Regions from separate parts of the Loktanella sp. M215 genome, predicted to be linked through region 2. Evidence: riboswitches for the same ligand, from Rfam matches in the RefSeq annotation. Region 2 holds a riboswitch; the other holds the start of a gene.
What was found. A riboswitch is a leader RNA that binds a small molecule or an ion and turns the genes downstream of it on or off. The one in region 2 is predicted to bind cobalamin.
Positions count from the first base shown of each region.

Region 1: another riboswitch for cobalamin. It lies ahead of GLR48_RS22455 (CbtB domain-containing protein); the one in region 2 lies ahead of GLR48_RS07750 (TonB-dependent receptor plug domain-containing protein).

Region 1 covers NZ_WMEA01000005.1:18,081-23,070, forward strand. Annotated here, with positions in the region: gene GLR48_RS22435 (hypothetical protein) at 1-128, opposite strand, end outside; gene GLR48_RS22440 (sialidase family protein) at 468-1,733, opposite strand; gene GLR48_RS22445 (heavy-metal-associated domain-containing protein) at 1,821-2,018, opposite strand; gene GLR48_RS22450 (hypothetical protein) at 2,181-2,504, shown strand; cobalamin riboswitch at 2,582-2,805, shown strand; gene GLR48_RS22455 (CbtB domain-containing protein) at 2,838-3,008, shown strand; gene GLR48_RS22460 (CbtA family protein) at 3,010-3,660, shown strand; gene GLR48_RS22465 (DUF1636 family protein) at 3,673-4,029, opposite strand; gene GLR48_RS22470 (DUF6692 family protein) at 4,270-4,990, shown strand, end outside.
Region 2 covers NZ_WMEA01000001.1:1,580,726-1,585,715, reverse strand. Annotated here, with positions in the region: gene GLR48_RS07760 (MFS transporter) at 1-130, opposite strand, end outside; gene GLR48_RS07755 (class I SAM-dependent methyltransferase) at 615-1,430, opposite strand; cobalamin riboswitch at 2,249-2,455, shown strand; gene GLR48_RS07750 (TonB-dependent receptor plug domain-containing protein) at 2,581-4,440, shown strand; gene GLR48_RS07745 (ABC transporter substrate-binding protein) at 4,427-4,990, shown strand, end outside.

The DNA of each region.
Region 1 (4,990 bases), on a different contig from region 2:
GTTTCATGCTCGTGCTGCTGCTGCTGCGCCGACAACGGCCCCGCCAACGCGCCGAACGCCAGGACCGCGGCCACGGCAATCACCATGGCACAGCGCAGGAGTTTCAGAAGGGCGGCGAGAGTTGTCATGAATGCCTATTTAAATTTGGATCAGGCACCCGTCAATTGCTACTTCGGTATTTGGCGTCGCACTGCAGCATTTTGCCGATGGTGTGATGTATCGCAACACCTACGCCAGCGGGTCTCTCCGGCCAAAATCCCGCAACATTCTTTAATTGTTCACGTTTTCGTAAAGGCCGGGGAGATCGTCCGACAAGCGAACGACGCTTGCCTTGTTTGTTCAGGGCAAGATCAAACCGACTGTCGGTGTCGCAGGCCACGGCCACACGTGCGGTCGCGCCCCCTGCAGGCCGGGCATGAAAGGCCGCACGTTTCCAAAAGCGACTGCCTCAATCTCATCGGGTCAGGTCATTCAGAAAGATCGACCGTTCCGCGCGCGACATGGATGGCGGTCCCATCATCCGGGCGACCCTCTGCGTCAACTGATGGTTCGGTCCAGGCGATGTAAACGTCGTCGCCCGCCAGCGTCATGCGGGGAAAGCCCATCGCGTTTCCCGTGCGATTGACCGCGATGGCGACCGGGTCTCCGCATCCGTCCGCCGCGGTCGCCCGGCAGGTCAGGAGCACTTCTCCGGCTGCCGTCCATTCGACCCAGCTGACGAGGGCCGATCCGTCCACGAGTTGCAGCAGGTCGACCCGGCCCGCGGGTCCGCCCAGATCGATCTGTCGTGCGGGCCCAAAGCTGGCCCCCCGATCGTCCGAGAAGGCCATCTTGACCGCTGGCACGCCGCCGGCGCCGGTGAACCATACAAGGGCTGCATGATCGCCACGGGCTGCGATGGCGGGGCCGTTCACCGGGCATCCGTCGATTTCCCAGCCATCGCCGCTGACCGGCTGGGGATCTGTCCATGTCCCCTCCACGCGCCGCACCACCGAAATGTCCCTGACCTCGTCTGCGGTCCGATCACGGTAGGCCAGCAGGACGGTCCCATCATCGGTCACGACCGCACTCGTCTGACAACAGGTGCAGGTCCGGTCGTCCAGAAGCAGATCGTCCGACAGGGTTCGGTCGCCAGTGACAGTCGTCGCCCGCAGTTGCATGGCGCCGGCGTCTGCGTCATCGCTGCCGAACGTATCGCCGGTCTCGTAAGACCGTCCATCGAGCCACATCGCCAGAAGACCGTCCTTTGCATCGGGCAGCAGCGTGACGAAACCGTGTTGGCGGCTCAGGCCATCCCGGTGCGGCACGATGGGCGTGTCCCACGTTTTGCCACCGTCACCCGAGATCGCAATGTTGATGTCGTAATCATAGTACGAGTCCCCGTTCATCCGGAGCCAGCTGACGGCGATCCGGCCATCTGGCAGGCCTACGGCAGAGGAAAAGTCCGCATAGCTGATGAAGAGGTCATCACCTTCAGCGACGGTGACGGGGTCTGACCAGGTTACACCGTCGTAGATCGCGGTCTCGACCTTGGCGAAGGTGTCACCGGACACTTCGGTCCAGGACATCAGAACGCGACCGTCGGCCAGCGTCACAAGCGACGGCTCCTCGACGACGCCGGTGCTGGGCACGTCGATTTCGGCCAGCGTGGAAAAGACCTGCGCGGCACCCGAACTGCCGGTCAGGCCGAACGTAAGGCCTGCGATAAGAGAAAACAGAGAACCGCGTGTCATATCAAAAACCTTTTACACAGAAAACACGATCGCGCCGGTGCCCGGCGCAGTCGTCGAAATGAGACAGTCTTGGGCGTGACGCTTGGGTCAGACCGTTACCGCCGGATAGCCGGCGTCTTTCAGGGCTGCACGCAGCAGTGCGTCGTCGCGCCCGCTGTCGATGGCGACCGTGCGGGCCGGCATGTCAAACGACAGGGTCGCGGCGGGGTCGAGAGCCAGCACTGTTTTTTCGACGGTCGCCTTGCAGTGGCCGCAACTCATGGCAGGAATGGAATAGGTGGTCATAACAGTCTCCTATGCTGTGGTAAATATGTGGGGCCTTCCCCCGCTGGAAGGTCAAATGCAATTCTGTAGGTATGGACTGTCGACCTTCCCCCGGACTGGAAACCTTATCCCCGGACTGCAACCCTTATGTAAGGCGCTGAACCAAAGCGTGAGGTACCTTCCATGTCCGATATGTCCCCGATCACATTGTCCGTTACTGGCACGTCTTGTGCGTCCTGCTTGGGGCGGGTTCAGCGCGCTCTTGTGGCGGATCCGGGCGTCACGTTGGCGGTGCACAGCGCCACGGCGGCCGCGGTCAATCTGGCGACGGAAGCGGTGCATGTCATGTCCGTCAATCGTGCGATGATGCGCAGTATCCGCCCGATCCTGTTCTGGGCCTCTGGCTACAATGTGGCGCTGATCCCGGTGGCGGCACCCGTCATCGCCCCGCCAGCCGCACCGCAATCCCGGCCCATCCTGCAAAGCCTGGGAAAGGCGACGAGATAGCCCGGGCGAAGCGCCCTGCCCTGGCCTGTGACGGGCGCGGTGCCGCGTAACGGATATTGCATTTTCGGTTCAGGCCCGGTCTAGTGATCCTGCTTGGTGTTCCATACGCACAAAGTGCAGGAACCGAACAGGGAATCTGGTCAGGATCGATCCGGTATGGAGATCCGATGCCAGAGCCGCCCCCGCGACTGTAAGCGGTGAGCGACTGCCGAATTGTCCACTCACATCCCATGATGTGGGGAAGGCCGGCAGATCGTCACGACCCGCGAGCCAGGAGACCTGCCAGGCACAGTGCAGACCGACCGTCGGGTGTGACGGCAAGGAGAATGACCTATGACGACCCTCGTTCAATCGCAGGTGCGCGATGCAGGCGGCACACGCGCAATCATCATGGCCCTGGCGTTCGGCCTGGCTTTGATCGCGTCCGTTGGCTTTGCCTCGGCCGGTGCCATTCACGACGCTGCGCACGATGTGCGCCACGCGACCGGCTTTCCCTGCCACTGACATGTTGCGTCCCATTCTGACGACCGCGCTGCTGGCCGGCGCGGCCGCCGGTGTGGCAGCCGGCGTGCTTCACCTTGTCTTCGTTCAGGACATTCTTCTCTCGGCCGAAGTATTCGAGACTAGATCCGAACAAGCCCCCGCCGCACTTCTGACGATGCGCAATGCGCTGACGATCATGGTCATGGTTGTGCTCTACTGCGGCTATGGCGTGATCCTCGTCGCACTGATGGCGTTTCGCGGACAGGCAGGCGACCGGATCGATGCGCGGTCCGGCCTCCTGTGGGGGATCGCCGGTTTTGCCGTCGTCATGCTCGCTCCGGCGTTTTCGCTGCCTGCACAACTACCGGGGGCGACCGAGACTGAGCTTGCCATGCGTCAGATCTGGTGGGTGATATTCGTGCTGTCAGCCGCGGGGGGTGCTTGGATCCTGGCGTACGGCAAGACGCCTGGCCAATGGGCCGTTGCGGCCCTGCTGCTGGTGGCTCCTCATCTGGTCGGTCCGCGCTTGCCGGATGTCCTGACGGGCAGCGCACCAATGGAACTGGCAGCACTCTTCACCGCGCGATCACTTGGCGTCGGATTGCTGACCTGGATCGTCCTGGGAATGGTCGCGGGTGCCGTCTGGCGACGCGAACAAGCTGAACCGGCCTGAACGACCGAGCGGTTAGACTTTCTGCGCAGGCATGACGGGGATGCGGGCCCGCAGGCAGGACCGCAGTCTGCCACACGGCCGCGCGTCCTCGATCCACCCGTCCGGAGCCTCCAGATAGGTGCGGCACGTCGCGATCAGATCGTCGATATCCGTATCGAAGGACACACCCGAGAACAGGTATGTGGCGCGACCCTGACCTTGGAGTGCCACAGACGACGGGGTCTGACACGCGCCGAGGCAGGCGGCCGTCGACACGCTCACGGTGTCGTTCAAACCTGCAGCACCGATGGCCGCCATCAGCCGCAGCCTGGACACCGTTACAGATGCCGCCGGTGCGCAGGTGTTGCAGATGCAGATGTTCACCGTCACGGCATTCCCTTTTAATACTGCCCGGATGGATTGAGGATGGCCATGGCATCACCGGATTTCAGGTGCCCACGGTTCGCTGAACTCACTTTCATCCCGACCTGATGCCTTTCAGCAAAGGTGACGGTTTGCCCCGGTCCGCCTCGCATCACGGGGCGCTGTATAAAAATACTGATTTTATGGGAACATTCCAGCGCCGGAACTTGGTTGCGTCTGCAAAGCCGTACTCAAGAAGGATACCCCATGCATTATGTCCGCTTCTTCGCGATGATCGCCACCTCCACTGTGGTCATGTTCGGATTGATGTATCTGAACTCGTATTCCCTTGAGCATATTTATTTCTCGCAGACCCGCATGTGGATGGCGCTCTATATGGGTGCGATCATGGCGATTATCATGCTGGCGTTCATGCTGGGCATGTACAAGAACCGTACAGTTAATATGGCGATCTTCGGCGGGTCCGCAGTGGTGTTCGCGCTGGCGCTCTGGCTGGTGCGGTCACAAGAGACGGTCGGCGACGTCGCGTGGATGAAGGCAATGATCCCGCACCACTCCATCGCAATCCTGACGTCGTCGCGCGCCAACATCTCGGATCCCCGCGTGCGCAAGCTGGCCGACGAGATCATCGAGGCGCAGGACCGCGAGATCGCGGAAATGCGTTGGATGATCGCCGATATCGAAGCCAATGGCGAACAAACGACGTATCCGTTGGGCGAAGCCGATGCCCCGGCCGAAGTGGCTTCGCTGACCGAGGCGTTGTCGTCCGCCGTCATCGCCTCTGTCGATCTCGCACCGCTGAGCGATGATGAGATCACCCGCGCCCTGCCCGCCGGAGCGGTTTGCAATTTCCGCCGTGGCGTCGATGCGGACCCGGTGTTCGCCGTTGCCGCCGACGGCGCATCGGTGACGAAGGTGTCCGGCCAGTTGGTCATGCTGACCGGTGACGGCACACCCGACAATGCTG
Region 2 (4,990 bases):
CCGCGCGGTCACCTGCCAGATCATAGGCCAGCAGCCCCAGCGCGACGGTTGCCATGCCTGTGCCCAGCAGGGCCACGATTTGTGCCACGAACAGATGTCGATAGGTGCGGTCTGCAAGGACGGAAAGCATGACGTCTGCCTCGACGGTGAGAATGGCCCGCCAGACATACGTCGCAGGCGGCTTTATCGAAAGCTGCGATTCGCTGCACGGCAGGATATTGGTCACATGGGGATGTTTGCAGAACGGCGCGACGCGACATCGGCGCTCTTGCCGCCCCTGCAAAGCGCGGCCCGCATCATGTCCGTACACCAGAACTGAAGCGCCATCGGTCCGGGGGGCCGCTACAAAAGCTGCTCTCCCTGATCGCACCTGTGATGATGTCCGGGCTGTGGGGCAGAAGCGGCGCACAGGTCAAAGCCCCGGTTTGCGATGCAGCCGAGGTCGTGGAGCTGTTTTTTCAAGGCCACCAGTCGCCTTGCACTTGAACGGCCAAGGCTCGAACTGGCGCGGCGCAGGTCATGACATCGCACTGGGGCGCGCGGGATCAATTCGCAGTTTGGCGGCAGGTCCACACGGCAAAACTCATGCGCCCGCTTTGCCAAGCCCGATGATTTCAGGCCACGGCCCGGACGACATGAACCACTGCAGGCACCCGGACATCACCCCCCTCAACCATTTCGGAAAATCCTGCGATCAGTCCGGTGCGCACCGCGTCACGATGGCTTTCATCCAGAGTTCCTGCCTCTTTGGCGATCCGCATGCGCATCGCAGCAGCGCCAATCGTCATTTGCAGAGCACCCACGTCGTCCGGACTGCCATTTGGGGTAAGGTGCAGCGCCTTGGTGTCGATGTCCACAACCCAGCCTGCGGCAGAAAGAATGCGGTTGATCTTATCTTTGTTGCCCAAGGCCATCGGTCCGGGCGCATCAGGATCAAAGGCCGGGCCAGGGCCGAAGACCTCAGCGGCAACGCGACTTGGCATGCCAAACCATGGATTGTCCTCCGGTGGCCCCCAGCAGGCAAAGGTGAGCGCCGCTCCGGGTTTGCATACGCTGCGGATATGCTCGAAGGCCGCAACTGGATCGGCAAAGAACATCACGCCAAAAAGCGATATTGCGGCATCGAAACCGCTTGAATCGAAAGGGTAATCCGCGGCATTGCCAATGCAAACTTCAACATTGGCCGGAACGCGCGACTTGGCGCGCGCTGCAAACGGCGGCGCAATTTCAATACCGGTGACATGACCTGTCGGGCCCACTGCATCGGCGGCATCAAGAAGCGAGACCCCGGCTCCGGGTCCGATATCGAGAACCGATTGACCCACGCGCAACGCGGCCTTCGCCATGAGGGCTTTGCGAACCGGGGCATGAGCGGCATCGGTCTCGGCCTCAACGCGCAACCATGGTGCCGCCATCGCGTTCCAATCCATACGCAGCCCTTTCTGATGTATCAGCGCTCTGTGCAACCTTGGCAGCCTCGACCGAAAATATCAATCATCACGCAGCAGTCGAGCCCCCTGTCAAACAACCCAATCTCTTGATTTCGACATTCTCGTGTCCAGCCGAGGAGACGACTTTCTGGCGTCCAGTTCGGTTGATTTGCAGACCAAGACACATGGGACTTTCCCTCTCCGCACGCTTGGCGCCATCTACTTCTGCTTGATAAATATCTAAATAATCAGTCACCTAGCATGAAATTCCACCTTCCCGGCCAGCGACCTCAGATCCTTAGTCGATTGGATCTCAGGGCCTCCCTAGGGCCATGAATGCCCCGGGAAGTGCACCCGTGCGGGGGTGCCCCACCGTGCACCGTCAGGCTCGCGTCTTCAGAAGCGACAGGACGTGGCTCGGCCTGGGCTGAGGGCTTTTCAGACCACCCCTGTTACCCGACCCCTCTCGTGGGACGTTCATCTCGCGAGGGCGGAGGATATCCAGGCAATAGATATGAGTATCAGAGACGACGAAAGTAGAAGAGATCAGGGTGAGCCTGATGAGTGATCATCAAGGGGACGTCCGGCCGCGCCGCATCCCTGCTGTCGTTGTCATGCCGCGCGATCGGTGGGGCACCGGTGTCATTCATGGCCCGTCCCGTACCAGCGTGTGACCGCGTTTCGTGGCTTCAGCCACGCACGCGGTGCGGGCCAGATCCCGGACCGGGCAGTCTTGCCCCAACCGACGGACCATGGTCGCCTGCGATGCCGGATGCGAAGGCGGGCAGGCCGCCCCTTTCCAAAAACAATGCCACGCGTTAGACCATGGCTACTTCGGTCCGGGCGGTCTGCCGTCCGGTGAAAAGGGAACGTGGTGCGGCCCATTGGCCTAATCCACGACTGCCCCCGCAACTGTAGGCGGAGAGCGAAGCCGGACAATGCCACTGTCACGCGCCGCGTGATGGGAAGGACCGGCCCAGCATTGACCCGCGAGTCAGGAGACCTGCCGAGGTGTTCACCCTGTCCGGGCGCGTGGGGCGTCAGGGCTGCGGAGCGTCCGCTTGTGGTGTCTTCACCGTCTGCGGGGGATACCCCCTCTCTGACATATCGAAAATGCGTCCCCACCGGGGACGACCCGAGGGATATGCCCATGCTCCGTTCCGTACTTCTGGCTTCCGTGGCCCTGACACCTTTTACATCCGCGACGGCACAGGATGCCTTTGCACTTGACGAGATCATCGTCACCGGCGGTCTGTCCCCCATCGCGGCGGGCGCGCTGGGGCGTGCCGCCAGCGTCGTGACGGCCGACGACATCGCGGCGCGGGGCATCGCCACGGTGCAGGACGCGCTGCGCGCCTTGCCCGGCGTTTCGGTCACCGGGTCCGGCCCGACCTACACGCAGGTCCGCATCCGTGGTGGCGAGGCGAGCCATACCCTGATCCTGATCGACGGGATCGCCGCGGCGGGCGGCGACGGGGAATACATCCTCAGCGGGCTGGAGACCGCGAACATCGAGAAGATCGAGGTGCTGCGCGGCCCGCAGTCGGTCTATTACGGGTCCGATGCCTCGGCCGGGGTGATCAACATCATCACCCGTAAGGGGCAGGTCGGCACCACGCTCAGCGGATCGCTGGAGGTGGGTGCGGCCAACACAGCGACCGCCTTTCTGTCACACCGGACGGACCGCGGCGGTCTGTCGCTGGCGCTGTCTCACGTGCAGGACGACGGTTTCGACCAGTCCGGCGACGGCGGAGAGCGTGACGGCATGGACCGCACCACCGCCATTCTATCCGGCGACTATCTGGCCACGGACGCGCTGAAGCTGGGGTTCACCCTGCGCCGGTCAGAGCAGGATTATGACACCGATGCGGCGGACTACACGGCCCTGGACGCCGCCGGGTCCATCGTCGACGATCCCACGCTGTTCAGTACCCGCGATGAAACCACCGGCGGGATCTTTGCGGAACTCGACACCCTCGGTCGGCGGCTGACGCACCGGCTGTCCTATGAACGCACGGACAACACGGCCGCTTACGAAAGCGGCACGCCGATCCGGACAGAGCGTGATGCGCTGAAATACCGCCTGAGCTATGGCCTCGACGGGCTTGCGGTGGCCGAGACGCGGCACCTGCTGAACGTGCTGGTAGAGCACAAGAACGACAGCAGCCGGTCGAACCCTTTGTATGCGCGCGCCGCGACATCCCTGGCGTTGGAATACCGTGGCAGTTTCGACAATGGGCTGGATGTGCAGGCCGGTGCACGCTTTGACGCCAACGATACCTTCGAGGATGCGGCGACCTGGAACGTCGGCCTGTCCTATCCCGTCGGGCAAAGCGGCGCGCGGCTGCATGCCTCTGCCGGGGTCGGTATCGTGAACCCGTCCTATTTCGAACTTTACGCCACCGACTTCGGCTATGTCGGCAACCCCGCCCTGACGCCCGAGCGGAACACCAGTTTCGACGTGGGTGTGACGCTGCCGGTGCTGGACGGGCGCGGCACGCTTGACGTGACCTATTTCAACGAAGTGCTGACCGACGAGATCACCGATGTCGCCACCGGTGCGGGCACCTTCAGCTTCGTCAACCAGTCCGGCGACAGCAACCGGCAGGGGATCGAGTTGACGGGGACCCTGCAGGCGACGGATACACTCGCGCTGCGGATGGCCTATACCTACCTTGATGCCACGAACCCGGACGGCAGCGTGGAACAGCGCCGCCCCCGCAACACGCTGACGGTGGGCGGGACGCTGGACACCTTCGGCGGGCGCGGGCTGGTGTCGGCGGATGTCAGGCACGTCTCTGGCAACTATGACGCGCAGTTCTTTGGCGCCTATGAGACGGCAAAGCTGCCGGCCTATACCACCGTCGACGTGGCCGCGCAGTATGACCTGACCGCGCGTGTCACGCTGACAGGGCGGGTCACCAACCTGTTCGACGATCCGGCCGTCGATGTCTGGGGTTACGCGACGCGCGGCCGCGCGGGTTATGTCGGCGTCAATGCGCGGTTCTAGGGCCCTTGTCCTGTGGCTGGCGGCGCTGGCCGCCGCCCCGGCCCACGCCGACGCGCCCCGGCGTGTCGTGTCGATGAACCTGTGCACGGATCAGCTTGCGATGCTTGTGGCGGGCGAGGGTCAGCTTCTGTCGGTCTCGACCCTCTCTGCCGATCCGCGCGGGTCCGCCATGGCCGAGGTCGCGGCGGGCTACACCCTGAACTACGGTCTGGCAGAGGAAATCTACCTGATGCAGCCCGACCTCGTGATCGCAGGGACCTTTACCCGGCGCGCCACGGTGCAGATGCTGGACCGTCTTGGCATTCCGGTCGTCATGTTCGAACCGGCCTATACGCTGGACGATATTGCCGTGCTTCTGACGCAGATGGGCGATGCTTTGGGTCAGCAGGGCAAGGCGGCAACGCTGGTCGCGGATTACCGGGCGCGGCTTGCGGCTTACGTGACCGACACCACCGCAAACCCGCGAGCCGCGCTCTACTCCGCCAATGGCTACACCTCGGGCGATCAGACGCTTGCCGGGCAGATCCTCTCGACCGCGGGTCTGGACAAT